2 regions of the Magnetovibrio massiliensis genome follow, and region 2 is predicted to be linked to the other one. Evidence: riboswitches for the same ligand, from Rfam matches in the RefSeq annotation. Region 2 holds a riboswitch; the other holds the start of a gene.

Region 1 (15,047 bases), on a different contig from region 2:
CTAGGACCAATATGGCTTCGGGACGCAGGGAGAAGTTGAACGTATCGACAACCTTTTGCTGCAAGGGCTGTTGGAAATAGATCAAGACGTTGCGACAGCTCACCAAGTCGATGTTGGTAAAGGCGGGGTCTTTGATCAAATCGTGTTTGGCGAACACCACCATTTCGCGCAGCGCGCGGGAGACCTTGAAACTTTCCGCATGGCGGAAGAAGTATTTGTTCAGCAAATGGGACGGAACGTCGGCGGTGATGCTTTCGGGATAGATGCCGTTGCTGGCAAAGAAAATGGCATCTTGGTCAATGTCGGTGGCGAAGATTTTGATGTCGACGGGTTGGTCGAATTTTTCGACGATCTCGTTACACAAGATGGCAAAGCTGTAGGCTTCCTCACCCGTAGAGACACCGGAAATCCAGATGCGGAATTCGCGCCCCTTTGCCTTCTCCAGCGCTTCGGGCAGCCATTTGCTTTCCAGCATGGCAAACAATTCCGGATCGCGGAAAAAGCTCGTGACGCCGATCAACAGTTCGCGGAACAGGGTATTGAGCTCGGACGAATTGCGCTCAACCAAGGTGATGTAGTCGTTCAAGTCTTCCAACTGGTTGACCGTCATGCGCCGGGCGATGCGGCGGGACACCGTGTTGGGCTTGTAATAGGTAAAGTCGATTTTACTTTTTTCACGCAGCAAAGAGAACAAGCGTGTGATGCCGGTTTTTTCTTCCAACAACGCCCCGCTTTTGGTTTTCAGCGTGGTGTTGGGGTGTTTGACATAGGACATCAACTGATGCGCCATGTTTTCGATGGGCAGGATAAAATCCGGGAAGCCGCCCGAAATGGCGTTTTTCGGCATGCCGTCGAATTTGGCGTTGCCGGGTTCTTGCACCATAACCATGCCGCCGGCTTCTTTGATGGCGCGTGACCCGCGGGTGCCGTCGGAACCCGTTCCCGATAGGATCATGGCGATGGACTGGCTTTTTGAGTCTTGGGCCAAGGATGCCAAGAAAATATCGATGGGCAGGTTGACGGTTTGTTGATTGCGGTTTTGATCCATCAAAGACAGGCAACCTTCTTCGATCCGCATGTTCTTTTTGGGCGGGATCAAATAGATGGTGTCGCGTTCCACAAGTGCGCCGTCTTCGGCAATGCGCACGGGGATCGGCGTGATCTTGGCGATCAGCTCATCCATCAAGCTTTTATAGTCCGGGGAAAGGTGCTGAACGATCACGAAAGACAGCCCGGTTTGAGCCGGGAGTGTCTTGAAAAAGGCTTGAATGGCTTCTAGTCCGCCAGCGGATGCACCCATGCACACAATATGCGATGGATGTTTTTCAGCATCTTTATTTGCTTTATCTCGATGTTCGTCCACTTGGATGTAACCCCTCAGGTAGGCACCTGGCTCCCAAGGGTATTCTGCTATACCTTAAGGTCATCTAAAAGGGTTATTTTTGTGTATATTTTATAAATTTTAGATTTATTCTAAAGAGCTGGCTAAATCCTGGATTAAGTCTAGCTTATCTTCGATGCCAACGGACAATCTCACGGTACCGGGGCGAATGCCGGCCGCGAGCTGTTCTTGGGCGCTCATTTTCTGGTGCGTGGTTGTCGCCGGGTGGGTGATCAAGCTTTTGACGTCGCCCAGATTGTTGGAAATATCGATGATTTCCAGGGCGTTCATCAGCTTAAACGCTTCTTCTTTGCCGCCTTTGACATGGAAGGCCACGATGGTGCCGCCTTTGCCGGACATTTGCTTCAGGGCCAACTCGTGCTGTGGATGAGAAGCCAGTCCCGGATAGATCACTTCTTCGATGGCGTCTTGGGTGGCGAGGAACTCGGCCACCGCCAAAGCGTTTTCACACTGGCGCGAAACGCGTAGTTCCAACGTTTCCATGCCTTTGATCAGGACCCAGGCGTTAAAAGGGCTGAGGGCCGGTCCGGTTTGGCGCAAAAATGGGGCGACGGTGTTTTCTAGGTAATCTTCGTTGTTGGACAAAATCGCACCGCCTAAGGAGCGTCCTTGGCCGTCAATGTGTTTGGTGGCGGAATAGGTCACCACGTCCGCACCCAATTCCAAGGGGTGTTGCAACACGGTCGAGGCAAAGGCGTTGTCCACCACCACCAAAGCACCGGCTTTGTGGGCCAGCTCGGACACGGCGGCGATATCGATGATGGACAGCGCCGGGTTGGACGGCGTTTCCAAGAACACGGCTTGAGCCGGTGTGCTGAGCGCCTTGGCCCAGGCGTCTAAGTCCGTGCCGTCTACGAATTCAGCCTGGATGTCCCATTGGGGCAAGATGTTGGCGATGACGTGATAGCACGCGCCGAACAAAGCTTGGGCGGCAACGATGCGGTCCCCGGCCTTCAGGTGCGGAGCCAGCGCGCCGAACACCGCAGCCATGCCGCTGGCGGTGCCTTTGCAGTACTTCGCGCCTTCGATGGCAGCCAAGCGGTCTTCGAAAATGGTTAGGGTCGGGTTGGCGTAACGGGAATAGACGTAATGGTCTTCATCACCCGTGAAGGATCGTTCAGCCTGCTCTGCACTGTCGTAAACGAAGCCCGAGGTCATGAACAAAGCTTCGGACGTTTCACCAAACGGCGTGCGATCAATGCCACCGCGCACTTGGCGGGTGGCGGGACGCCACGAAGAGGTGTCGGTTTTGGTCTTGTCGGTGCTCATCAAACTGTTCCTTTGCAAACAAAAATAGCCCGGACCGAAGGCCAGGGCTAACGTTTGCAATCCCATTACTTCGATCTTTTAGCGGATTGTTTTTCGTGGCCGCAAGCCGATCGGCCAAATCACCACGTTTCAGAGGCCATAAATGCCCAAAGTTCAGCGGTTCGTCAAGGGGGGTCTGCCTGGATTTACACCGGATTGGTAGGGAATAGGGGTGGCGATTATCGTTCCAGCGCCCATATAACTTGCAGCGCACAAAACCCTCTGGCATACGAGAAGACAGAAAAAAACTGGAGAGCCCCACATGTCCTTTACCGCCACCACGACCAACTTGTTTTTCGAACGCACCGGAATGGACCGCGACCGGGTGTGCTCGATTGTGGGGGACGCACTGGGGCAAGCCGACGACGGTGAGCTGTATTTGGAATACCGCCAGTCCGAAAGCCTATTGTTTGACGACGGGCAGCTGAAGTCTGCGAACTTCGACACGGCGCAAGGTTTTGGGCTGCGTGCGGTTTCCGGCGAAACGGCTGGCTATGCGCACGCGACGGAGCTGTCAGAAGACGCCATCAAACGTGCAGGCCAAACGGTTCAGTCGGTCTGTAAGGGCCAAGGCGGCACCCTAGCCGAACCGCCCCAAGGAACCAACGTGAAACTTTATGGCGACGTCAACCCGCTGAACGCCATGGCGTTTGACGTGAAGGTCAAGCTGCTCAGCGAAATCGACGCCTATGTGCGGGGCAAGGACGAACGGGTGAAACAAGTCTCCGTCTCGCTTGCGGGAAACTGGCAGGCCATTGAAGTCGTGCGCCCCGGCGGCGCGGTGGCGTCCGACGTGCGGCCACTGGTGCGCATCAATATCTCCGTCGTGGTGGAACAAAGCGGGCGCATGGAAAGTGGATCGTACGGCGCGGGTGGTCGGGCCGAATACGACAACTGGGTCACCCCTGAACAATGGCAACACATCGCCGACGAAGCGCTGCGCCAAGCCATTGTGAACTTAGATAGTGTACCCGCACCGGCTGGTGAAATGACCGTGGTGTTGGGGCCGGGCTGGCCGGGCGTGTTGTTGCACGAAGCGGTGGGCCATGGCTTAGAAGGCGACTTCAACCGCAAAAAGACGTCGGCCTTTTCAGGCTTGCTGGGCGAACGCGTGGCGTCCAAAGGCGTCACGGTGGTCGACAATGGCACCATCGAAGGGCGTCGCGGCTCGCTCACCATTGACGATGAAGGCACGCCGACGAACAACACGGTGCTGATCGAAGACGGCATCTTGAAAGGCTTCATGCAAGACCGCATGAACGCGCGCCTGATGGGCGAAAGTTCGACGGGCAATGGACGGCGTCAAAGCTATGCTCACGCACCTGTGCCGCGCATGACTAACACATACATGCTCGACGGCGACAAGGACCCGCACGAAATTTTGGCGTCCGTGAAGAACGGTCTTTATGCTGTCAACTTCGGCGGCGGCCAAGTGGACATCACGTCCGGCAAATACGTGTTCAGCTGCACCGAAGCTTATATGGTCGAAGACGGCAAAGTCACGGCTCCGGTCAAAGGTGCCACATTGATCGGCAGCGGGCCGGAAGACTTAAAACGCATTTCCATGATCGGCAACGACAGCAAGTTGGACACCGGCATCGGCATGTGCGGCAAGGACGGCCAAAGTGTCCCCGTCGGCGTCGGCCAACCCACCATGCGCATCGAAAACCTCACGGTCGGCGGCACGGCGGCTTAAAGCTCAGCGCCAAACGAACGGACAAGGCATAATATCTCCAGCCTATTGGCACCCGTTATGCTCGGGTGATCCAGTTCTTCACCGGCATGATAGGTAAATAATCCTTGACAACCCAGAGTGGCCATGTTATTTTTCTTGCGACGATGGCGTTTTGTATCACAAGGGCTTTTGCCAAATGGTTCAGTTGAAGACAATTTTGAAAACGATGGCCGTGGGCTTGGTTTTGTTCACGGCTCCCCTTGCCGGGTCTGCGGCTTGGGCTGGCGATGTGCCTGTGACCAAGGCAGACGTGGAACGCGCGGCGAATGCGGGGGAGTTCGACAAGGCTTATGAACTGCTGGTGCAACTGGCCGAAAGCGGCAACGCCCAGGCGCAGGGGTTTTTGGCGTATGTGTTGGCTGAGGGTGAATGGGGTGTGCCTGTAGATGAGGTGCAGGCGAAATCCTGGATGGAGAAAGCGCTGTCCCAAAATGATGCATTTGCACATTTGATGCTGGCTTTGACAAACGATCCAGACTCCGTCGATTTTTACACGGATGACCCAAGCATCATAAAAATTGATGATTGGAAACGCAGCATGCGCATTGCCGCGGAGAACGGCCATCCGTATGCCCAAAACGAACTTGGAGAGTGGGCGCGTTTGAAGCGTGAGACAAATGTGGCCTTAGAGTGGTATCGAAAGGCAACGGGCGAAAATCGGGACTTTTATGCTGCCAATTATTACTCATCAAAGAGCTGGGCTTTACAGCCTTCAGAATATCGAATTCATGATTTGATGCGAGTGCGAGGCGGAGGGAATCCTCGGGGATACCTTGCTTTGTCCATCGCGTTTGCCTGGGGTATGGGGACAGAGAAAAACTATCGATTGGCGCAGCAGTATCGTTATATGGCAGCGTTTTTGGGTGAGGCCGTTGATGATCGAACAATTCGCATCATTGAATATCACCTGACGCAAGAAGAGCAAAAAGCCCAGTTTAGGGTTGCATACGACTTGTTTAGTACGTGGTTTCGAAATCCTGCGACGTATGCTGGGCAAGCAGCCGCAGTCTGCATCAACAACAATGATTTCAATTCGGTTTGCTTGAAACACACACTCGATGATCACAGGGAATGTGCTGTTGCATATACACTGTGGTCGTTCAATCAAGTGATCGAATTCCCTGCATATCTTCAATGCAGACTGACGCGACTTAAAAAACACTATTCCTAACAACTCGAAATAATAGGTGATGATATGGCTGGAAACTCAGCAAAAAAAGGCTTGACTGGTATTGTGAATAATATCCTAAAATCAAGACAGAAAGACAATCTTTTGGAAACGGCAGAAGAAGGGGTCGTGAAGGCCATAGGGAAAACAGAACTTAATGGCTACCCGGGAATAGCTGACATTCAACAAACAAAACTGAATCTGGACGAACGAAATCATTTTTTCGCCTTATCTTCACGTTTTAAAGATAACCGTGAAACGAAGGCGTTGATGAACAGTGTAATTGACAACACGCCGAGCCCAGACAGACCTTTTGAGCTCGCATCAAGCCTTCAACAAGGTATGGCGGCAACACAGATTTCTTCAGGCCAACTTCGCAGTTCTTTGGAATTTCAGGATATGGCCCCAGAAGTTGTTGATGCTGGTTTGGCAGCTCAAAATCAAATGCTTTCGACCGGACAACCTGTTCTGGGGGTTGTTGGTGGGGTACACGCTGTAAATTCTCAATTGCCAAGTGTTGAGAATTATTACAGTGAGTTTTCTGAGGTTGATATTGAAGACTTGTATTCTGCTCTGGAAGAAGGTCCTTCTTATCCAACATCCCAACAGCGGAAAGACTACAGACATGGAACATGGAGGGGGCTGAAAAGCTCAACGCCTCTGGTGGACTTACTCAGAACGACAGAAGAAGTCGAAAAAGACCGCACTTGGGCCGCTGAGTTTGATTTGAACGCCAAAGGGTCTCAAAAATCCAGCGGTGGACCTGTCCCCGGTATTTCGATCAATCCACCGGCCCCGACGACCTTTGCACCAGTCGGCACCCCTGCTGCACCTCCCAGCTACAAAACCGACGTCATCACCCGCGAAGACAAACACCTCATCGGTTTTGCCGAACGCCACGGCATGTCTTGGCAGGAAGTCTTTGCACTCAACAAAGATACCGTCTCAAACCCCAACTATGTTCAGGCGGGACAATCGTTGAAGGTGTACGACACGCCCGACAAAGCCCCGGCGTCTTCCACGCCGTCATCGCGTTCGCATGGTCTATTGGATAAGGCCGTGGATGCGGGCTATCCGTCTCAAGAATATACGGAAGTCGACAATCTTTACAGCCAGGCCAGCATTAATGCTTACCTCGACAGCTTTCGCGCTGAGGTAAAGGCCCCGCAGACCAAGCCTGCGAAACCGCAAAAATCAAAGAAATCCACCTTTGGCCCCAGCTTGAAAATGAAAATGGGGGAAGACCCAATGCAAGCGGCCAACCGTTATATGAAAGAGGTGAACAAGTTCTCCCGCAACCTTGGGGCAGGAAAGCCGTTTGCATCAGTCAAGGTCAACGACAACGCAACGGCCGCGAAAAAATCTGCGCCAAATGTTTCCAACACACCATCGAAGGTGCCAAGTCCAATGGAGTCTTGGGCGCACGAGCAAAAGGAAACGGGGCTTTCCAGAAAACAGGACGACTTGATGAAAGCCGACGCCGCTGCGCGTTCCTCTGGGGGGAAAGCACGAACTGGAGCTTCTGCGGTTGGCGCAGGGCTACCTGCGTTGAATGGTGTGCGGGAAGTGGCAACCCTTAAGGCAGAACCGCTCAATGAAATCGTCTTTGGCAGAGGGGAAGAGCAATATGTTTACGGCTATCCAGACACAAAGCCGGGCAAAGCAGGCACTGTTGCGGAGCAGCAAGAACGTGAGATGATCATTACGCAATTCTCCAAATCGCAACAACGTACATTGGACATGAATGGTTATATTCATGACGAAGGCGGCAACGTTATCAATAGGGGTGGGCGCAAGGTTTCGGCAAACGAAGAAAAAACCTGGGGTAACACGGAAGATCACATGGCGATTGACGGCGCCCGCGCAAACGCACGTGGGCAGGCGCGTGCACAAAACGCCAGTACGACAGGTAATGGTAAATTTGATGGCCGCGGAAATCTTGTGGGTGTGGGGAATCAGAAGGCAAACCCAAACCAGACCAATAGAGCAACGAACAAGGATGGCACTTATTCTCTGGATGAAAAGGGAAATGGTGCCGGTGATGCTGGCGGCACGGTCATCTGCACCGAGCTTCACCGCCGGGGGCTGTTATCCGATGCTATCTATAATGCCGACAGTCGGTTCGGCGTGCGGTTGGCGTTCCACGATCCGGATGTGATCGTGGGTTATCATTTCTGGGCAAAACCCTTGGTGAAGGTCATGCGCCGGTCCGATTTTTTGACACTGATCATTTATCACGGCTTTGCCAAAGCCTGGGCTGAAGAGATGGCGGGACGCGAAGGGCTCAACTCCATCGGGACGGTTCGTGGCAGAGCGTTGATGAATTTGGGAGTGCCGCTGTGTCGCTGGATCGGACAGTGTGTGCGTTGGTGGCGTGAAGTCGGCTTAATCCGTGCAGAAAGCGATTAAGGGCTACGCCCCTTCCAACTTATCGATCAGGTCTTCGGGATTGCGCGCATGCAGGCCGTCTGCAAAGGAGATGGAGACGATGGACGTCACTTCTTTGTCCACCAGTTCCGACAGGCGTAAAAAATCGTCCGTGGCTTTGATCACGGCATTGTTGCCCGGCTGGGCCTGCACGGTTTTGATCAAGGTGTCGCCCGCCGCGTGCATGTCGCGGTGAAGCTGTTCGAGTTTTTCGTACACCGTGTTGGTCGAGCCCGATCGTTTCACATCCCTGGACCATTGACCCAAACGGCAGTACGCCGGGTTGTGGCGTAAATCCAGCAAAGGCAGTTTGGCCCACTCGTCGGGTTTCGTCATGGTCATGGTATAGACCGTGTCCAACACTTTGCGCCGATAGGACAAGTGGTTGACCCAAGCGTTGTACAAAAAACCCATTTGGGAAGACGGCCACTTGGGCTGGTCTTTTAAGATTTGCATAAAGGCTTCGATGGGCAGTGGTCGGCTCATCCAAAAACCTTGGGCCTCGACACAGCCCGAAGCCAGCAAGAAGGTATACACACCTTCGGTTTCGACACCTTCGGCAATGGTCTTGATGGACATTTCGCGCGCCATCAACAGGCTGGAGCGCACAATGTGGGTGTTCTTGGCGTCTTCGGTCATGCGTCCGACAACGCCTTGATCGAGTTTAAGTGCAGAGAACGGCAACTGGCTCAGCAAATCCAAGGACGAATACCCGGTGCCGAAATCGTCCATCACAATCTCAATGCCCAGTGCCACCAAATCCAACAGGGTGTTGTGGATGCGCGACGACTGGTCAACCACGGCGGTTTCCGTGATTTCGATTTGGATGTTGCCGGGGTTTATGACTTGGTTGCCGATGAAGCTTCGCAGCATTTTCACCAGATACGGGGAGTGCAAATCTTGGGCAGAGACGTTGTACGCGATTTGAATGTCAGGCTTGGTCACGCGCAAGCGTGCAATGTCTTGGACCAGTTCGGTCACCATGACGGCGGTGATGTCGGTGATAAAACCGCTTTCTTCGGCTTGGGGTAAAAACAGGCCGGGCGGGATCAGTTGGCCGTCTTCTTTTTGCCAACGCAAAAGCGCTTCCCCGCCGATGATAGCACCGCTTTGAAAGGAAATTTTGGGCTGGAAATGAAAACAAAACTCGCCGTTGTGCAGAGCCTGTTCAATTTCAGCAAGGGCAATCTTGCCGTCGCTCATGATTAGGGAAGCCCCCCATAGCCTTCAGTTTTCGACCCCTCTTCTCAGAATCGTACACATCCCGAAACGCCCGGGCAATAAAGATTATGCATATGTAAAATTAGGCTCAATCAATAGGCGTATTCTTTAAATACCGGATCAACCACGCCTTTCCAGCGCCGTTCGTAGGCGAACAGCAAATCTTCGGCAGGGGTCAGGCCGCCCTCGGCGATTTGGAACAAGGGTTTTAAGAAGCGGCTTTCGTCCAAGCCCACACCGTCCAAGCGTTCGCGGCGCACCAGGCCTTCGTGGGCGCACTCCAACACGTCCATGGCAATGTCGCCGACATTGGTGTCGCGGAACGGGGTGTTGAGAGCTAAGCGCGGGACGTCTTCGCGCAGCTGGGCGATTTCCTCGGCCGACCATTCTTTGACGATGGACCAGGCGTGATCCATAGCGTCTTGGTCGTAGAGCAAGCCCACCCAAAGGGCGGGCAGGGCGCAAATACGGCTCCATGGGCCGCCGTCCGCACCGCGCATCTCCATGTACTTTTTCAAACGCACTTCGGGGAATGCCGTGGTCAGGTGGTCTTCCCAATCTTTTTCGGTGGGATATTCGCCAGGAAGTGCCGGGAGCTTTCCGGCGAGGAAGTCGCGGAACGATTGGCCGGAGGCATCAATGTATTTGCCGTCGCGATAGACAAAGTACATGGGCACGTCGAGCATGTAATCGGCATAGCGTTCAAACCCGAAGCCGTCTTCGAACACAAACGGCAAGCTGCCGGTGCGGTCGGGGTCGGTGTCGGTCCAGATGTGGCTGCGATAGCTCAAATACCCGCTGGGCACACCCTCTTTGAACGGTGAGTTCGCGAACAAGGCCGTAGCAATCGGTTGCAGCGCCAAAGATAGGCGGAACATTTTGACCATGGTGGCTTCGCTGTCGAAATCCAAGTTCACCTGCACGGTGCACGTGGACTGCATCATATCCAGGCCTAGCGAGCCTTTTTTCGGCATGTAGTCCTGCATGATGGCGTAGCGGTTTTTAGGCATCCACGGCATGGTGTCGCGCGGCCATTTGGGCTGATAGCCAATGCCTAAAAACGCGATGCCCATTTCGGCAGCAATCGCTTTGACCTGTTGCAGGTGTGTGCCGACTTCTTTGCAGGTGTCGTGGATGGTGTCGAGCGGCGCGCCGGACAGTTCCACCTGCCCCGCAGGTTCCAACGTCACGGACGAGCCGTCCGTTTGTTTTAACGCGATCATGTTGCCGTCTTCTGTGACGGGATCCCAGCCGAAGCGCTGGAGCTTTTCCAACAGAAGCTTGATGCCTTGCGGGCCTTCGTAGTCCAACGGGCGCAAATCGTCCAAGCGATAGGCGAACTTTTCGTGTTCGGTGCCGATCAGCCATTGATCGCGGGGTTTGCAGCCGCTTTCGAAGTATTCCACCAGTTGACGTTTATCGGTGATCGGGGTGTTCTTATCGCTCATGATTTAATCTTTCTGCCAGTCGCCTGAAATGGCTTGAATAATGCCTAAGGCGGAGATAGCTGCTGTTTCGGCTCTCAGTATACGCGGGCCCAAATTGATTGGGACAGAGATGGGCAAATTTAAAAGCCCGTCAAGCTCTTGTGGCTCAAAACCGCCTTCGGGTCCAATGATAATGCCAAGGGGCTGGTCTGCGTTTTGGACAGCTTGGGCTAAGGGGGGAGCGTCTTGACGTTCGGCCGCAACCAATAGGGTGCGGTCTTGGGGCCAGACGTCGCCCAGCTTTGACAAGAGGACGGGATCGGAAAGGGCGGGGACAGACAGACGTTCGCATTGTTCAGCCGCATCCACGATTTGTTGGTTCAAGCGTTCCATCCTCAGCCGTCGGTTTTCGGTGCGCGCGGTGATCACGGGGATCAGGCGTTCGGCGCCCAACTCCACGGCTTTTTCTACGATTTGGTCCAGTCGGTCCTTTTTCAGCGGGGCAAATGCCAACCACGGTCCGGGTTCTTGCTGGGGCATGCGGGTTTGTTCGCGGCAAACAGCTTCGGCTTTGTTTTTGCCTAGAGACACCAGTTCCGCCCGCCATTCACCGTTTTGGGTGTTGAACAGCAAGAGCTCGTCACCAATTTGGGCGCGTAAAACGGCGCGCAGCTTGTGTGTAGCCCCAGCGCTTAAAACGACAGTTTCAGCAGCTTTCAAGTGGCCTTCGCAGTAAAGGCGCGTGATGGTCTTGGTTGAAGTCATAGCTCGATCATAAGCAAGTTTGCTTTTGGGTACAGCCTTGACGTACAACTATTGCCATGACCGATCAAGCTCAGCCGCTCGCCAGCGATATTCGCACCGAAAGCTGGATTGCGCGCGTAACCCCCAGGGCGCTTAAGCCCTATATGTATTTAATGCGACTGGACCGTCCCTATGGGGCGTGGCTGTTGCTGTTGCCGTGTTGGTGGTCTATCGCTCTGGCCTCAGAAGGCACGTGGCCCAACCCAATCGTGTTGGCTCTGTTCGCGTTGGGGGCCTTGATCATGCGCGGTGCCGGATGCGTGATGAACGACATCGCAGACCGCGATTATGACGGCCAAGTGGCACGCACCGCCACCCGCCCGATTCCGGCGGGCGATGTCAGCATCAAACAAGCCATAGGTTTTTTGGTTTTTTTGTGCCTGTTGGGCTTGGCAATCTTGCTGCAGTTCAACCTGTTTGCCATCGCCGTTGGCGTGTTGTCGTTGGTGACGGTGGTGATTTACCCCTATATGAAACGCTTCACCTATTGGCCGCAGATTTTTTTGGGTCTGTCGTTTAACTGGGGGGCTCTGTTGGGTTGGGCCGCAGTGAAGGGTGAGCTGAGCGCTGCACCGGGGGTTCTGTACGCCGCCGGGATTTTTTGGACGCTCGGCTATGACACCATCTATGCCCACCAAGACAAAGAAGACGATATCTTGGTCGGCATCAAATCGACAGCCCTGAAACTGGGCGGTGCGACCAAGGGGTGGTTGGTGTTCTTCTACGGTGGCGCCCTGACTTTGGTAGCACTTGCCGGTTGGCTTGCCGGTTTGAGTGTTTGGTTCTTTCCAGCCTTGTTACCCGCCGCCGTGCACTTAGCATGGCAAGTCACGACCCTAGACATTGACGCGCCGAAAAATTGTTTGGCGCGGTTCAAGTCCAACCGGGATTTTGGATTGTTGGTGTTTTTGGCGGTGATTGTCGGCCAATTGTCGGCCTAGACCTGGATCGTTACTTGGTACGGTGCGTATCGATCAAATCAGACACAGCATCGCTGGCGTTGCCGCAGCGGCTCGTCATCTTGCAGTCTTTTGTGTCAGTAGGTTTGCCCACAACAAAGCAATAGCACGGAAGCTCCGTGTTTTCGTCGGTCTCAGCACTGGCGGTTTCGGTCGACGACGTTGTGTTCAAGAAACTTGTCTTTCACAAAAAGGCGTGTGTCAGGCGTTCGGTTCCGGAGCTGGTGCGATGTGTTCGCAGTTTTCTTCAGGCCAGCCATAGTCCAAAGCGCTTATGGATAGTCGTACAATACGCCCTTTGCGGGTCACTTCGCAATCAATATGTTTTTGGATGAAGTCATCACGATTTTGTGAGGACTTAAACAGACTCTGCGCATAGTCCAAGACTTCGGCCTGGCTCATTGCGGACCAGATGCGGTTTTTGACGCTTAAGTCCGCTAAGGCAATGGGTTTTTCGCCCCGGTTCAAACACCCCCAAGTGGATAGATAGGCCTGCGCGGTGTCTAAAACCTGGCCGTCGTCCAATCGTAGCTCAATGCCATTGAGGCGCACAAAAACATAGTTTTGGCCTAAGGCTTCAGTCTCATGCATGCGCTCCAATTGATCATCGGTGAGCCATGTGACGAATATATCTGCTTCCACGCCCGGCGCGTGGGCCAAGGTGGCTGGGATTGAACCATATGTGGTGATATGCGCGCTATAGACCGCGTCGAAATCTTTCAACACTGCTTGTGTGACGAAAATCGGATCTTTCAAGGTTTCAAACTTGGCTTGCAAGCGTTCGGGCGATGCATTGGATCCCGACGCGATAACGGCATGGCGGCCATGTGTGTCGAAATCGCCCTGAAGGGCACGCCAACCGTCATTATCCAGCACATAGGAATGCTCTGGAATGGAAAAGGGATAGGCGCGGGCGTGTTCGATGGGGGAGGTCATAAAAAGCGATGTCTATTCGGCAGCGTTGTCGAGATATTGCGACAAGTCGACCTCGTCCATTTGCTCGGGCTTCAAGAAGCGTTCGGCATATTCTTTGTAGATGCCGCTTTCCAACAACAAACGGAACAGGTTCGGATCGATGTGTTGGTCTTTGACCATAAACGACAAGATTTTGACGCTTTCGCTGAGGGTTTTGGGTTTCTTGTAGGGACGGTCGGCAGCGGTCAACGCCTCGAACACATCGGCCAAAGCCATGATGCGTGCAGGAATAGACATGTCTTCCTTGTTGAGCTTGCGCGGATAGCCCGTGCCGATCAGGGTTTCGTGGTGCGCGCCGGCGTATTCGGGGATTTGGCGCAAGTGTTTGGGGAACGGCAATTGTCCCAACATCACGATGGTCTGCACAATGTGGTTTTGAATGATGTAGCGATCTTCTGCCGTCAATGTGCCGCGTGCGATGGACAGATTGTAGACTTCGCCCCGGTTGAACAGTTTGTCAGGAATTTGCATGTCGAAACCGAAGTGTTCGGCATTGGGCGCTTCGAATGTGCCGTCGCGTTCGAAGATGTGTTCTTTTTTGTCCTGGAGTAATTTTTCCACGGTCGGAAGATCCGTCGGCATTTCGACCTCCTTGCGGCGCAGCTCTTCGTGTGAAATGCCGATGCGATCGTCCATGGTGCGCGTCCATGTGCCCTCTGCGATCTCTTTCAGGCGTTCGACTTTTTCATCCGCCATGAACTCGCCACCAACGTTGCATTCGGCGACAAAAGCAAAATCGTCGTCGATCTTGGCAAGCTGTTCATCTAGCTGGGCCAGCAAAGCTTCGCGCTCGCCACCGTCGGCGATGGCTTTCCAGGTTTCGGTTTCCAGCTCGCGCTTTTTGACTTCAAAACGCATCCGTACCTCGTGGATGCGGTCATGGATGGTTTCCAGTTTGGTGGCTTTATCGACCACGTATTCGGGTGTTACCACTTTGCCGCAATCGTGCAGCCAGCTGGCCAGATGTAGTTCGCGATAGCCTTCTTCGTTGAGGTGGAATTCTTTGAATTCGCCCCAGTCGGCATCCACGGCGGCGCCAGCAAGCATTTGGGCCAGTTCCGGCACGCGCGCGCAGTGTCCGCCCGTGTAGGGCGACTTGGCGTCAATGGCGCCGGCAATCAGCTTGATGAAGCTGTCCATCAGACGCGCTTGGGCCTGGACCAGCATTTGGTTGTCCACGGCGACGGCAGCTTGGGACGACAAGGCTTCGATCATGGGCACGATTCGGTCGGAAAATGGAATGGATTCGCCGTTGCGGTTTTGCGCGTTCAACAGCTGCAGCACACCAATGATCTCACCCGAGTGGTTTTTTAGCGGAACGTTTAAGAACGATTTGGATCGATATCCGGTGCTTTCGTCGAATTTGCGTGGGCCCGTAAAATCAAACGCGGTTGCTTCGTAGACATCGGCAATGTTGACGGTTTCACCCGAAACAGCCACGTGGGACGCCACGTTTTGATGATTGGGTTCGCCCGTTTCGGGGTTATAGACCGAAATCGGCGGGAACGGGATGTCTTCGCCCGTGGTGCCGCCCTTGGCAATGCCTAAGCTATCGGTGCGCATAATCTCGAACTTCATGAAGCGGCCATCGGCTTCGGGCTCGAAGACCGGCTCCGGCTCA
Region 2 (15,047 bases):
GTGTTTGGAAACAAAATTGCGCACCCTAAATCTGTACGAAGACAATCACTCTCCCTTTGGGCATTCGTTGTCTTTGCCCATTGAAAAATTGACTGCGCACAACAAACGCCATCCTTTGCAGTAATTTGGTATAAGACGCGACCAAAGAAAAAGCCCAGCTTTCACAGCTGGGCTTTTATCTTGGTTAGGTGAGGGGGGGGGCTTAGTTGCCAAACAGCCCTTTAACAGCACCGCCGATGGAATCGCCGGCCCCTTCAAGCTTTTTGCCGACTTCACCGCCAGCATCGCCGAGGTTTTCAGCAGCCCCTTTGACCGCGTCGGTGGCCGCTTTGCCAACTTCAGCCGCTTTGCCGGAGATATCGGACAAGCCCAGTTGCGACAGGTCCACACCGCTGGCAGCCCCGCCGGCTTTGTCGGTGATGGCGCTGATCAGCTGTTCGACCACTTCTGCGGGGCTTGCGCCACCGTCGGGATCGTCTTTGCCGATGTCGGTCAGGTGAATGTCAGGCAGCGGCGTGGTCAACGTTTTGCCCTCGAACAAGGTGGCGGAAACGTTCACTTTGCCGTTTTTGATGTAGAAGTTGTTGATGATGACCTTCGGGCCTTCTTCTTCACCAGCTGCGCCGGAAGCTTCGGCTTTCTCTTCAGAGGCCCCTTTGTCTTCTGGACCGCTCATGGCTTTGACGAAGTTATCGACGTTTTCTTGGATTTTCGAAATGTTCGACCCACCAGAGCCGATTTCGTAAGTCACTTCCGGACCGTTGACCATGATTTCTTCAACCACGACCACATCTGGGGACCAATCTTCATGAAGTTTGACGCTGATTTCGCCCAGTTTGATGGCGCTGTCGGTTTTAAAACCTGCGGGGTTGCCGACCGTAAGTCCGCGCATACCGGCGCTTTTTTCACCCAGTTCGATGTCGACAGCATCCAAGGTGACGTTCACCTGGGTTGCGCGCGAACCGTGTTCTTCAACGGCGGCTTTTACCAAATCACCGGCATTGGAGGCCACGTATACAACGCCGCCGACGACGGCAACGATCAAAACAGCGATGCCGATTAAAATTTTCTTCAACATATAAATGACCCTTTCAGACCACAAGAATGACGCTTAGTGGAGAGTATGCACCCGTTGGTATATGGCTGCAATAACAGTGCGTTGCAATGATCAAATTCTTGAATTTTTCTGCACTGCACACCATATCTGATTTATGCAAATGAGACGCAAAAAATTGGTGGGGCGTCTCGAAAATTTAACGTCTTTATGTGACACTTGTTAAGTTAGATTCGTAAGAAAAGGTGACCTCCCCATGAATACCCGAGCCTTTAATCCCACTGGCGACCGTGAAATTGCGGGCGTTTTGTTGGCCGGTGGCCAATCCAACCGTTTTGGCGACGGTGACAAATGTCTTCAAGAGCTCGACGGCAAAACCCTATTGGAGCGTGCTGCCTTGAACGCGGCACCGCAAGTGGGTTCGTTGATGCTCAACATCAATGGAGATCCGGACCGCTTCCCGGAAATGGGACTTCCCATCATCAGTGACAACATCCCAGGCCATGCAGGCCCCTTGGCCGGTGTTTTGAGCGCCATGGAATGTGTCGTCAACCACGCCCCGCAAGCCCGTTGGATCGCGACGTTCGCCACCGACACGCCGTTCTTGCCGCCCAACTGGGTTGCTCGCGTTCGTGCCGCCATTACGCGTGAAGGTGCTGAAATGGGTACCGTGTCGTCCAATGGGCAAATGCATCCGGTGATCGGTGTGTGGCCGGTCGAAATGCGCTATGAACTGCGCAAGGCTATGTTGGACCAAGGTGTGCGCAAAGTTGACGCCTGGACGGGCCAATTCAAAGTCGCAAAGGTCGACTTTGAAACCGAAGGCAAGGACCCGTTTTTCAACATCAATACCGCAGATGATTTAAGCCAAGCCGCAAGCTTGATTTAGAGCGCATACATTCCTACTCTCTTATAATAGGGAATCGTAATAGGAATAGTGATGCGCGTGCTCCATATCGAGGACGAACATGCTCACCATGAGCATACCAAACGGCTCTTGGCTGAGATTTATGGTTCAAAACTCGACATGCATTGGGCGGACACCTTTGATTTTGGTGTCCGCGCCATTCAACAAGGCAATGAATACGACTTGGTGCTGTTGGACTATGACTTGTCCGACGGGCACGACGCGACGGAAGTCCTGCGAGACGTCGATGCCGCCAACTTAAACGTTCCGTTCATTGTCATCAGTGCATTGGATGCTTTAGACTTCGATGTCGAAGCCTTGCGCTATGGCGCAGATGATTATTTGCTCAAAGGCCACTTCACGGCCAAGGACTTAAAGCGCGCCATTACCTTTGCAACGTACCGCAAAGACAAAATGTCGTCGCTGAGCAAGATGGCGTTTTATGACCGCGTGTCCACGCTGCCCAATCGTCAGTATCTAACCGAATACACTGAGAAGTCCATCCACATCTCGACGCGTGTCGGGCGGTTCGTTGGGGTGTTCTATATCGACGTTGATGACTTGGACGGCATCAACAAAGCCCACGGCACGGAATGCGGCGATCAAGTCCTGAAAGTTTTTGGGGACCGCATTCAGCAAATCTTGCGCAAAACCGATACGACGGTGCGTGCGGGCGGGGATGAATTTATCGCCGTTTCGCCCGGCATCACCCGCATGGAACACGTCGAAGACTTGATGTCGAAACTGCGCGCCAAGTTGACGGGGAACATTGTCTATAAAGACAGCCGGGTCAAGATCGGGTGCTCCATCGGCAGTGCGATGATCCCCGGCGATACCGATAATTTGGACGACGCCATCAAACTGGCCTACAAATCCATGCGCGCAGATCAAGAAAAGCGCACGTCTTAAGCAACAGGCAGGTTGTGTTGATCCGCGTCGTGCCGTTTTAGACGGCGCTTTCGGGCGGGAAGCTTAGACGCACGCTGGTTCCCAAATCCGGCTGCGAGCGGATCAACATCTCGCCGCCGTGCAGTTCCATAATCTTGCGTGTCAAATTGAGACCAAGCCCCGTGCCTTTTGTTTGGCGGGTGTAGGCCGTGCCATCAACTTGGCCAAACGGTTTTTGTGCCAGTTGGACTTCTGCATGGCTCATGCCGATGCCTGTATCCTCGATGACCAATGTATGTCCTGCATCATCACAATCGTTGTAGATACGGATGTGGCCTTTGTCGGTGAATTTGATGCTATTGCCGATGATGTTGAAGAGCGCTTGTTTGACGCGCAAAGGGTCAATGCGCAAGGTATGAGTATGGTGTGAATCGTTGATGATCTCGATGTCTTTGCCGACCAGATGAGATTTCAAGGTCAGCAAAACGTCATCCAAGAGGGTCTTGATGGGAACCTCTTCAATCTCAAGCACCATTTCGCCCGCTTCAATTTTCGACATGTCGAGGATTTGATTGATGGTTTCCAACAAATGCATGCCGCTGGACATCACCAGTCCGGAATATTCCTTATACTGGTCGGGCAGCGGGCCGAAGGTTTCCAGGTTGATCATTTCGGAAAAGCCGATAACGGAATTCAGCGGCGTTCTGAGCTCGTGGCTCATATTGGCTAAAAATTCTGATTTGGCTTGATTGGCGGCTTCGGCCTGGATCTTCGCATTATACAAGTCTTCTTGGCGTCTGAGGTACATCCACAACAACACGGACAGCATCGCTGAGACGAGCAATGTTAAAATGGACACCCCCCAGTTCAATCCAAGACCTGCGGACGGGGCGAACGGTGTCGGGGCGAGCGATAGCGTCCAGGTGCGGTCCCAAACTTTGAAAGTTTGGCGAACGGTGTAGTCGGTTTGGTCCGTTGCATCTTGGCTGAGGTAAACACTTTGATCGCCGGATGACACTTGAAACGGCCCAATATTGTTTAAGGTGTCGGAAACGGCATCCTCAATCACAATGGATGTGCGAAAGACCGCTGTTACCACGCCATCGAATTGACCGTCCTTTTTTACGGGGAAATAGCCGACAAAGCCGGTGAAACCTTGAAACAACTTCAAGGGCGGCGTCACCAATGGCTCCAGGCTTTCGGAAACTTGTTGAAACACTTTCGCCGCAGGCGGGATGCTCAGGACGTTTTTGCCCTTGGTGTTGGGATTGGTTTGTTCGGGCACGACCCATTCAATCACCCCAGACGGCGCGACATAATTGGTGGCTTGAAAGCCCTTAAAGAGGTTTTGAAAACTCAAAACTTCAGAGGTGAAGTTTTCTTGGGTGTACGTGGTTTGAGAATCCCATTTTTGGGAAACCAATTCGACGACCCGAAACCGGTTCTCAAAAAACTCTTCCAGCCGCAACGCAGCTTGTTCGGCAATGACGCGTGTTTTTTCGAATTGCTGTTCTGCCTGAGTTTGTGTGACGTAGCGATCTGCGACCCACAAAAACGAACCCAACACTAAAAACAATGCAAGTGGAGCTGCGTATTGAATAACGGCCCGAATGTTGGGAGACATTGCCCGAAGGGATCCCTAGATAAGAATTAATGAAACTGAAGTATACGATCATAATGAACGGAAAGCAAAAAGGGCGGCCTCAAGAGCCGCCCTTTGCCGTTTTTGCTCGACCGCTTAGCGATCGATGTTGATTTTCAACATTTCTTCGCCGTCTTCACCGCTCAAGTGTACAGCACACGCGATGCACGGATCGAAACTGTGAATGGTGCGCAGGATTTCCAAGGGTTGATCCGGAACCGCCAAGTTGTGGCCTTGCAGGGCGGCTTCGTAAGGGCCGGATTGACCGTGGTGATCGCGCGGACCGGCGTTCCAGGTGGTGGGAACGATGGCTTGGTAGTTGGCGATCTTTTGGTCTTCGATAACAATCCAGTGACCCAAGGCCCCACGCGGAGCTTCCATGTAACCCGCACCTTGGCATTTTTTCGGCCAGGTTTTGGGATCCCACAGTTCTTCGTTGTGGGTTTTGGTGTCGCCACTTTGAATGTTGGCGAGCAGTTCCTTGTACCAACCGCGCATGAAGTCCAAGTAGATCTTGGTTTCCAATGTGCGTGCGGCCGTACGACCCAAGGTCGAGAACAAGGCCGTCACTGGAACGTCCAGTTTGTTGAGCGTCATGTCCACCAGTTCCTTGGCGTGTGCATTACCGGTTCCGTACATCATCAGCATGCGTGACAGGGGCCCCACTTCCATGGGCTTGCCGTTCCAACGCGGAGACTTCAGCCAGGAATATTTCTGCTCCACATTCAGCTGATCGTAGGGCGGGTTGGGGCCGGTGAAGTTCAGGTTGGTTTCACCTTTGTAGGGGTGAAGACCGATGCCTTCAGCCTTGCCGGAATAATCGTACCAAGCGTGATCGACGTATTCCTGGATTTCGCTTTCATTGTCCAAATCCACGTCATGGATAGTGGACAGGTCGCGGTTCAAGATGACACCGCGTGGCACCTTGAATGTGGACGGATCGAACGTGTCCCCAGTCGGGTAGTCACCATAGGTCATGAAGTTGCCGACACCTTCACCTTTGGCACCCCAGTCTTTATAGAAGCTGGCGATGGCAAGCGTGTCGGGCAGGTAGGCCTGATCGACGAAGGCTTCCATTTTGGAGATGACGTCCGAAATCTTCGCCAGCTGTTCCATGTTGATGGCACTGTCGGAGTTCGGATCCAGCGGGCTGGCCACACCACCGACGAGGAAGTTCGGGTGTGGGTTTTTGCCGCCGAAGATGGTGTGCAGTTGCACCACATCACGCTGCCATTCAAGTGCATCGAGATAGTGGGCCACCGCCATTAAGTTAGCTTCGGGCGGAAGCTTGTATTCAGGGTGTCCCCAATATCCGTTGGCGAAGATACCCAGCTGACCCTGTTCAACGAAGGTTTTGAGCTTTTTCTTCACATCCGAGAAATACCCCGGCGATGATTTTGGATAGTTGGACAAGCTCGACGCCAAGTCCGCGGTGGCTTTGGGATCAGCGCTCAGCGCAGACACCACGTCCACCCAGTCCAGCGCATGCAAGTGATAGAAGTGCATCACGTGATCGTGCACGTATTGAGCCGCGATCATCAGGTTGCGGATCAGCTGTGCATTGGGCGGGATTTTATAGCCCAACGCATCTTCAACCGCGCGCACGGACGCCATGCCGTGCACCAGGGTGCACACACCACAGATACGTTGCGCAAAGGCCCAAGCATCACGCGGGTCACGGCCTTGCAAGATCAGTTCGATCCCGCGCACCATGGTGCCCGAAGAGTACGCTTCGGCGATTGTGTTGTCCTGCATCTGGGCCTCGATACGCAAGTGCCCTTCGATGCGGGTAATCGGGTCAACGACCAGTCGTTTATTCATTGTTCAATTCCCCTAGCTCTAAGCATCTGCGTCATCGAGATATTCGGCAACCAAGTCGGTCAGTTGAATGACCTCTTCTTCGATGTCGAATTCTTCGAACACGTTGTCCAATGTGTGGTGGCAATAGGCGCACATGGTCACGATGGCGTCGGGCTCGACCTTGTCGAACTGCGCCTTCTTGAACTTGAACGCCGCGTGGCGAAGCTGTTCGGCACGTTCGTTCGAACCGACACCGCCGCCACCGCCACAACACCAGTTCATGGTGCCTGCGTCTTCGCATTCGACGAAGTTGCTTGTGACCATGTTCATCAGGTTGCGCGGCTCTTTATTGATGCCGCCACGACGGTTGATCTGACACGGATCGTGGAAGGTGAGACGGCGATCGTCCTTGCCCTTGGTTTTCAGCTTGCCTTGGGCACGCAGGTTGTCCAACAGCTCGATGATGTGGATCACCTCGAAACCATAGGTGCGACCGATCAGGTTCGGACCTTCCCAACGCAAAGCTTGATAGGCATGGCCGCATTCGGGGCTGATGACGCCTTTGACTTTCAGGCGTTCGGCAGCTTCGACCACACGCAAGACCAAGTTACGTGCCACGTCGCGGTTGCCCAGTTGGATGCCGACGTTTGTGGCTTCGAAGGCAGACATGGAAATGGTCCAAGTCACCCCCGCTTTTTTGAAAATGCGCGCCATGGAGCCGATGACTTCCGGGAACTCGGCAATTTCTTGGGCCGAGAAGATCGCCATGTAGTCCGCACCTTCTTTGTCGAATTCAATGGGAATGCCCGTTTCGGCCACAGCGGCTTTGACTTGAGCTTCCAAGGCTTTCGACAAATCACCCATGGGGCTGTTGCCGTCGGTATGACGTTCCGCCGCACCGATCAGTTCGACCGGGGCGTGGCCTGCAGCCGACATGCCTTCGCGCATTTTGCGGATCATCATGGTGATGTCGTTGCCGACCGGACAAACCATGGAACAGCGTCCGCACATGGTGCAGCTGTCATAGACCAAGGTTTCCCAGCCTTTCAGATCATCATCCGTCACCGGTTTGACCAAGCCCACCATACCGGCCAAGCGGCCCAGCAGGGTGAATTCACGCGACCAGATGCGGCGCATCAAGTCGAGCTTTTTGATCGGCGTGTATTTCGGATCTTCGGTGGCGCGGTAGAAGATGCACGATTCCGCGCACAAGCCACAGCTCACACAGCTGGAAAAGAAGCTGGCAACCGGGGCATCGATTTGTTCGCGCAGCGCATTGAGGCCGCGGGTCAATGTTGCGGTCATGATTCAGCTCCTTTGCGGCCTTGGATGGTGCCGTTGTAATACCGTGCCATCACGAACGTGAAGGCATGCATCAACTTGGTAAACGGGAAGGCGACCAGCAGAAGATCAACACTGAGAACGTGCAGCGCCATCATCAAGGTCGGATCGCCGAACAGTTTGTTGACGGCCACATATCCCGTGATCAAGGGCAGGGCGCTCAAGATCAGCACAACATAGTCATCGAACGTGGTGATGGCTTTGCGCACAGGATCGGTCATGCGTGAATAAAACAGCGCGATGATGGCTAGCAAGGCTAAAGCCGTCGAGCTTTCCACGATCACACGACCTGCGCCCGGCCAAGAGATGCCGAACGCATCCGTAAATAGAGCGATGTGCGGGGCGAAGAAGAAGAACGCGATGAAAAATCCCAAGTGGAAAATGTAGCCGCCGATGTATGTGATCGGCGCATACTTCACCAAGCCTTCACGTGGGAAGGTGCGGGTGAAGATGGTTTTGATACCTTGGGCGACGGGCTGGCCTTTTGGTGCAGCCAAATCTTTTTTGCGGCCCAAGATAATGATTTCCACAAGGCGCAACACAACGCCACCGAGGAAGATGATAAGCGCGATGTCGAACCCAGGTCCGCGCGCCCACATCAAGAGATCAAATGCTTCGTTGTTCATGACGATTTCTCCAGATCATGAGCATCCACAGTTTCGTGGGCTTTGGCTGCTTTGGCCTTGCCGGATTTGGCCAGCATGGCGCTTGCCGCACCAAGAGCCGCACCACCTGCGACGGCAGCGACACCGGCTTTGCGATAATCGCCTGACGGAACGGACAGCGGTTTGTAGAAGCCGCCGTTGTCCCAAAAGTCCGGCTCTGTGCAGCCCAAACACGGGTGGCCGGCTTCGATGGGGAAGCTGACGCCGTTGTTCCACTTGACCGTTGCACACGCACTTTTGGTGGTCGGGCCTTTGCAGCCGAGCTTGTACAAGCACCAGCCTTCTTTGGCACCTTCGTCGTCAAAGCCTTCTGCGAACAGACCTTTGTCGTAAAACGGTCGGCGATAGCAGCGATCGTGGATGGCATTGCCGAAGAACGCTTTGGGACGGCCCAATTCATCGAGTTCAGGAATACCGAAGGACAAGAAGTGCGCCAACACACCAGTCATGACCACCGGGATAGGCGGGCAGCCGGGCACGTTGATGATCGGCTTGTCCTTAATAATGTCGGTGACAGCAACCGCACCCGTGGGGTTCGGTTTGGCATGGCCGACACCGCCGTAGGCCGCGCACGTGCCCATGGACACGATGGCGGCAGCACCTTCAGCGGTTTGCTTGAGCATGTCTAAGTTCGAGATGCCTGCGATACACGAAAACCCGGGATCTTTGATCGGGATCGACCCGTCGACCACGACCAGGTACTTGCCCCAGTGCTCTTTCATCGCATGCTCGCGTGCCTCTTCGGCAGCATGGCCGGATGCGGCTTGCAAGGTGTGGTGGTAGTCCAGCGATACCGCATTGAAGATGAGATCTTCAATGCTGGGAGAATGAGAGCGGGTGATGGATTCCGTACACCCGGTACATTCTTGAAAGGAAAGCCAGATGACGGACGGGCGCGCTGCACTTTCCAGTGCTTCTGCAACGCGCGGGGCCAGGGCAGGGGATAAAGCCATTAAAGACGTCAGTGACGCGCAGTACTTCATAAATGCGCGACGGCTGATGCCGTGGGTCTTCATCATGTCTGCCAACTTAGGGGTGGTCTCCATTAGTCGGGTTCTCCCTTCAGTCTTTTGTGTTCAATTCAGAAATGCGTTCCGCCAACTCGCGAACGCCACGTTCGGCGTCTTCGGGCTGCGTTTTCAAAATCTGCGGAATAAACGTGATTTCGATGAAACGGGATTGATATTCGCCGTTTTCATCAAAATGTTCGATCCGCCACACACCCGGTATGGCGGTTTCGTGAATGCGGCTTTCGCCCAAAACAGTGAGCACACAGCTGACTTCGCCCGTGCCCAGAATGTCGTTAAAGATGCGCTCGTCACCCGTCGCAAACGGCATCGCGCCCAGATCGATGGTGGTTTCTTGCCCCGTTTCGATCAGCGCGGTTAAAGCGTGTAGAATTTCATTTAAAAGAGGCGGAGCGTTCCCCGTTTCTACAAACGATAGGATCTCATCCATCTCAGCAGACGTATTTGATTGCGGTATTTTGCAATCCATCGGCGAATTCCCCCTCAACCGATTAGAAACCTTCAAATTTATAACACGATAAACGAAGCTATCTAATGTTACAAGGTTTAACAATTTTGTAACGTAAATTATACCGCGTTGCACAAATTAGTACAACACTAATATGCTAATTTATTTTTTATTCCAGCGACTTATAAGTGAAATAATAGAGTCCGCCACTTGGGGAAGGGCAGCTTCCACAGCTGGGGTCAGGGTTTCGCCGACCCGCAGGTCTTTGGGCTGGATGCCAATCAGGGCACGTTTTTGTGGCACAGCAGAGCGCAAGCGCAGCCCGTCCATGATGTCGTCCAAGCCGATGTCATGCGGGCTACGCCCACGGGTGCGCAGGAAATGATCCATTTCGTTGCCTTCAAAGACTTGCACGGTGCCAACGGGCTGTTGAAGCTGTGCGGCGTCGATGATGATCAGAGCGCCTGCGTCTTCCATATCCACCATCAAGGTCATACCCATGGTGCCACCGTCCATAAGCTTGACGTCTTGGGTCGGGAATTCAGGGTGGGTTTTGAGGGTTTCGAGCGCCCGCACACCGACGGCTTCATCCGTCAACAAGATGTTGCCCAGGCCTAAGACCAAAATTTCTGAATTGGTGGAGTCGTGACTTGTATCCATATGGCGAAGCATACATAGTTCGATCTCCAAAACCAGTGAAAACGATGTGACACCCAAACGATGACTTCAGGTCCCAAACATATCCTCGGCGTGATTGGTTTTAGCGGAAACGGCAAAACCACACTGCTGAGCAATCTGATTCCCGAGCTGATTAAGCGCGGAAAGACGGTGTCGACGATGAAGCACACGCATCATAAATTTGACATGGATAAACCAGGCAAGGACAGTTATCGCCACAGAGAGGCCGGGGCGAAGGAAGTTCTGCTGACCTCAAACAACCGTTGGGTATTGTTGCATGAACTGCGTGAAGACCCTGCATTTGATATGGAAACGTTGATCGCCAAGATGTCATCGGTGGATATCTTGTTGATCGAGGGGTTCAAGTCACATCCTTATGCCAAGCTGGAAGTTCACAGGCCTTCTACAGGCAAAGCGCTCTTGGCGTCCAAAGACGACACGATCATCGGCGTTGCGACGGATGAGCAGATTGATGGGTTGGCCACACCGCAAATCGATTTAAATGACGTCGGGCAGGTGGCCGACTTCATCATCGCGCACATTTCTTTGGACGCTTAGCTCCAAACACCCATATTCAGGCGATTTTCGATTTCGTTGAGAACGCCATACCACGAATTTTCGCGGCAGGCCTCCAACGCGCCATCGACGCCTAAGTGTTGAACCAAGTTGTCGGCCAGAGCGGTTAGCTGATTGGCGACATCGTCCACATGTTTCAGGTAGTACCTCATTCTCAGGTCTCCTTCGTCCAGTGCCCCGATCATTCTTGATCGATACGGGCATATGTTAACAGTCAAACCTTTCCAGGTTATTAAGGTTATCTTCAATATCTCAAGTCTAGACGGTCTGAGCGAATCTGCAGTGACGGTCATCACATACAAATTCTTTACGCTTAGGCCTTCATACTCTTCATTCGCACGGAAAGGAGCGTGGTCATGAAGTTGGATACAGACAGCCCAGAATTTTGGAATCGCGTTGAACGCGAGATGCGCAACACCGACCCAAATGCATTTGTCCTCTTCAATCTATTGCTTAAGGCGGGGATATATCTGGCTTTGTTTACGGCTGCCTATCTTGTTCTTTACAATGTTCTTGAACCTCCAAGAGGCTTTTTTGTCACCCCCTTCGAAATCGCCGTGCATCCTTTTTTTTGGGGTATCTTCGGTGTCATTTTAATCGTGACCGGTGCCATCTTACGCTATCGCGCAATGGGTCCGGCGATGGAGAGGGTGCGGGCTAAAAGTTATTAACACACTTAAGTTTGTGTGTATTATATTTAAATAACAAAAAAATGTGTTTTTATAAATTGACAGCCATACTTCTTGTGTGTTTTATGGGTGTCACAGGATGATCATCCCTGGGTGCATTTATATGTGTCGAATTGATCCGCGGTGATTTGAGGGGGCAGCTTGCGACCGCGTGAACAAATCAAAGCTAAAGCGCCGCGGAAAGGCACCGCGGGTCCAAAATGATCAAAGGCGGTTGAGATGTTGAACACACGTACACCTTTCCAAATGCCCCAGGGGGACATCAAGGAGCATCCGATGAACTTTCTGTCTTCATCCTTACCGTCGATGTGCAGCGCAGCGTAACCGCACGCTTTAAATCGCGACCAATCACAAATTCACAGCATTTCGCAGGCTTCAAGGCCTGACGAGAAGGGTTTCTGTGCCCTTAAATCAAGGATGTAAGACCATGACACACCAACGCGCCAATACAGCCCAGAGCACGGATTGGGCGGATTTCTCGGAACAAACCCTGTCCTCCGTCGACGATATTTCAGAGTTTCGCAAAGGCATTTCCAGCTACATTGCAGGCGATTGGCATGACGACCGGTGGAAGACGTTCCGTCTGCGCTTTGGCATTTATGAGCAGCGCCAAGCGGGTGAGCATATGATGCGCATCAAGCAGCCGGGTGGACGCTTAAGCTTTGCCCAAGCGCGCACCATTGCCCGGGCCAACGCAGCCCATGGGGGTGGCGACGTGCACATCACCACGCGCCAAGGTATCCAGCTGTATTTCATTGCGTTGAAGAATCTGACCCCGCTGATTGAGGGGCTCAACTTAGGCGGTGTCAGCACACGTGAAGCGTCCGGCAATACGTTCCGCGCCGTCACGGCCTGCCCCAAAGCCGGGTTTTGCGGGGCAGAGTTAACCGACGCTGCAACTGCGGCCGATCAGTTGGCGCGTGCCTGGTTGCGCCATCCATTGACCCAGCACATGCCGCGCAAGTTCAAAACGACGGTTTCGGGCTGCGAGCAAGATTGCGGTCTCAGCACCATTGACGATTTGGGTTTTATTGCGACGGATAGGGACAGTGAACAAGGTTTCCGTGTCACCGTCGGCGGCGGGTTGGGCACCCATCCAACCAAGTCTATAGACGTGTTCGACTTCGTCACCGAAGACGCACTGCCTGCGGTTCAAGAAGCCGTGGCGCGCGTGCATGTGGCCCATTCCAGCCGGATCAACAAAAACAAGGCCCGCACCAAGTTCTTGGTCAAACGCTTTGGCGCGGAGGAATTCGTTCGCTTGGTCAAAGAGCAGTTCAACGCCATTCGCGATTTTGAACGTCGCCAATGGGCAGAGCTGGATTGGTCACAAGCGCGAGACGCGGGTGATTTGCGCTTGCGCGGGGCCATCGACCAGCCCAACGGCGGCGTTGCCGTCGGTGTTGAAGTGCCCTTAGGCTGGCTGACGTCGGGTCAGTTGGAACAATTGGCCGACTTGGCAGAAAAGGCCGGAGCCGATGAACTGCGCCTCACACGCGATCAAAACATTGTCGTTGTGGGTCTAGACAAAGCCGCCGTTGAGCCCTTCATCGATAACGTTAAAAACATTGGTTTGGATGCCAGTGGGCGCAAACATGCCATGGACAATCTGGTGTCCTGCCCCGGCACCTATACCTGCGCCATCGGCATTACCGACAGCCATTCCCTGGCTGAAAGCTTGCTGGATGCGGAACCCGAATTTGCCGGTTTGCCGGCTGTGAAGCTGCGCATCTCCGGCTGCCATAACTCTTGCGGTCATCACCATATTGCCGACATTGGTTTGCATGGTGTGGCGAAGAAAATTTCCGGCAAACCGGCGCCGCACTACCAAGTCCACTTGGGCGGTACGGCGGAACAACACGGCATCTTAGGTCCCGTGTTCCCCGCTGCTCATGCCAAAAAGGCTATTCGCTTGCTTTTGGAAGGCTACAAAGTGGGACGGATGGACAACGAAACGGTACGCGCTTGGGCAGAACGCTTGGGCAAAGAAGGCATCGAACGCTTATTGGCTCCGGTCCTGACCAACCTAGAGGCTAAAGCAGAACAATTGCGCTTTGACATCGGTGACGACAAAATCTTTGTTCCGCCAGCCACAGCTACGGGAGAATGCGCAGCAGGCGCGGTCGTCGCGGAACATTTGTCCGATCTCGCCCGTGTGGCGCGCCAAGACATTGTGCGTGCCGAACAGGTTGGTAACCGGGAACAAGCCTTGATCCATGTGGATGAAGCCTTGAAGTTGCCCGCGCAACGTTTGTTGGTCATATCCGGCGGAAATGAAGACCAGACCTTGGACGCGTTGATCGCCCACATTCGGGACCAATGGTCCCATGACGAAGGCTTACTCTCAGCTTTGAACGAAGCTATAAGCGCCAAAGACGCTGCACAGCAGGGCAAGGAACCGGCTACGGCCAGTTCCACGCTCAGGGGGTGGGCCAAAGCCGTCGACCACGAGGTCGAGCGCATATTGAGCGCCATTCCGGGCTTTTTAGCGGGAGCTGCACAATGAAACGGGACCTGTTGAACAGCCAGATCCAAGACTGGCGCAAGCTTGACGGTAAAGACGTTTTGTATGCTGTCTTGAACAATGAGGCCAACGCTGGTGTCGCGGTGTCATCCTCATTCGGCGCAGAGTCGGCGGTTTTGCTGAGTTTGGTGGCCGAAATCGATCCCTCAACACCGATTCTCACTGTCGATACCGGAAAGTTGTTTGTTGAAACGTTAAGATATCGTGAAGAGTTGGTGGACCACTTAGGGCTAACGAACGTTCAAATCGAAACCAGTCCGTCTGGATTTGTGAACAGCTCTGACCCGGATGGGGATCTTCATCTCTCCAACCCGGACCTGTGCTGCCAGGTGCGCAAAGTCATGCCCCATGCCCTTGCGGCGGCGAACTACGACATCTTAATCACCGGGCGTAAACGCCACCATGGTGGTGGCCGGGCTGCGTTGCCAACGGCCAATGTTGAAGGTCAGCACATCAAGATCAATCCGCTTGCGACGTGGAGCCAGGATCAAATTGAGGCTCACTTTGAAGCGAAGGGCTTGCCGCGCCATCCTTTGGTGGCCGAAGGCTTTCTTTCTATCGGTTGTGAGACGTGTACGCGTCGAACTAGTAGCCATGAAGCCCCCCGAGCAGGCCGGTGGGCTGGGCAGAACAAAACAGAATGCGGCCTGCACATGTCTATGAACGACACTGGGGCCACTGGGGCCAATGACAGTTATCAATTCGAACTTACGGAGTACGGCCAATGAGCCAAAACAACATCAAATCTGAACGCGCTCAAGAAGCCTTGGCGCGCAACATCTACATCGTTGACCACCGCGTTGATTC

The links. A riboswitch is a leader RNA that binds a small molecule or an ion and turns the genes downstream of it on or off. The one in region 2 is predicted to bind S-adenosylmethionine.
Region 1: another riboswitch for S-adenosylmethionine. It lies ahead of metZ (O-succinylhomoserine sulfhydrylase); the one in region 2 lies ahead of V5T82_RS06525 (nitrite/sulfite reductase).

What each region holds. Positions count from the first base shown of each region.
Region 1 is NZ_JBAHUR010000008.1:41,914-56,960, reverse strand. Features, by position in the region: gene V5T82_RS11105 (chemotaxis protein CheB) at 1-1,300, opposite strand, end outside; gene metZ (O-succinylhomoserine sulfhydrylase) at 1,469-2,671, opposite strand; SAM riboswitch at 2,730-2,807, opposite strand; gene tldD (metalloprotease TldD) at 2,973-4,406, shown strand; gene V5T82_RS11090 (tetratricopeptide repeat protein) at 4,582-5,616, shown strand; gene V5T82_RS11085 (LysM peptidoglycan-binding domain-containing protein) at 5,641-8,022, shown strand; gene V5T82_RS11080 (EAL domain-containing protein) at 8,026-9,243, opposite strand; gene V5T82_RS11075 (glutamate--cysteine ligase) at 9,354-10,709, opposite strand; gene V5T82_RS11070 (16S rRNA (uracil(1498)-N(3))-methyltransferase) at 10,713-11,453, opposite strand; gene ubiA (4-hydroxybenzoate octaprenyltransferase) at 11,510-12,433, shown strand; gene V5T82_RS11060 (hypothetical protein) at 12,444-12,623, opposite strand; gene V5T82_RS11055 (hypothetical protein) at 12,653-13,387, opposite strand; gene V5T82_RS11050 (HD domain-containing phosphohydrolase) at 13,400-15,047, opposite strand, start outside.
Region 2 is NZ_JBAHUR010000003.1:329,485-344,531, forward strand. Features, by position in the region: gene V5T82_RS06455 (hypothetical protein) at 1-124, shown strand, start outside; gene V5T82_RS06460 (AsmA family protein) at 203-1,078, opposite strand; gene mobA (molybdenum cofactor guanylyltransferase MobA) at 1,311-1,943, shown strand; gene V5T82_RS06470 (diguanylate cyclase domain-containing protein) at 1,995-2,870, shown strand; gene V5T82_RS06475 (sensor histidine kinase) at 2,908-4,473, opposite strand; gene V5T82_RS06480 (nickel-dependent hydrogenase large subunit) at 4,588-6,312, opposite strand; gene V5T82_RS06485 ((Fe-S)-binding protein) at 6,331-7,596, opposite strand; gene V5T82_RS06490 (hypothetical protein) at 7,593-8,258, opposite strand; gene V5T82_RS06495 (hydrogenase small subunit) at 8,255-9,343, opposite strand; gene V5T82_RS06500 (hydrogenase expression/formation C-terminal domain-containing protein) at 9,360-9,794, opposite strand; gene V5T82_RS06505 (HyaD/HybD family hydrogenase maturation endopeptidase) at 9,936-10,433, opposite strand; gene mobB (molybdopterin-guanine dinucleotide biosynthesis protein B) at 10,494-11,009, shown strand; gene V5T82_RS06515 (hypothetical protein) at 11,006-11,179, opposite strand; gene V5T82_RS06520 (hypothetical protein) at 11,384-11,698, shown strand; SAM riboswitch at 11,827-11,906, shown strand; gene V5T82_RS06525 (nitrite/sulfite reductase) at 12,144-14,222, shown strand; gene V5T82_RS06530 (phosphoadenylyl-sulfate reductase) at 14,219-14,968, shown strand; gene cysC (adenylyl-sulfate kinase) at 14,965-15,047, shown strand, end outside.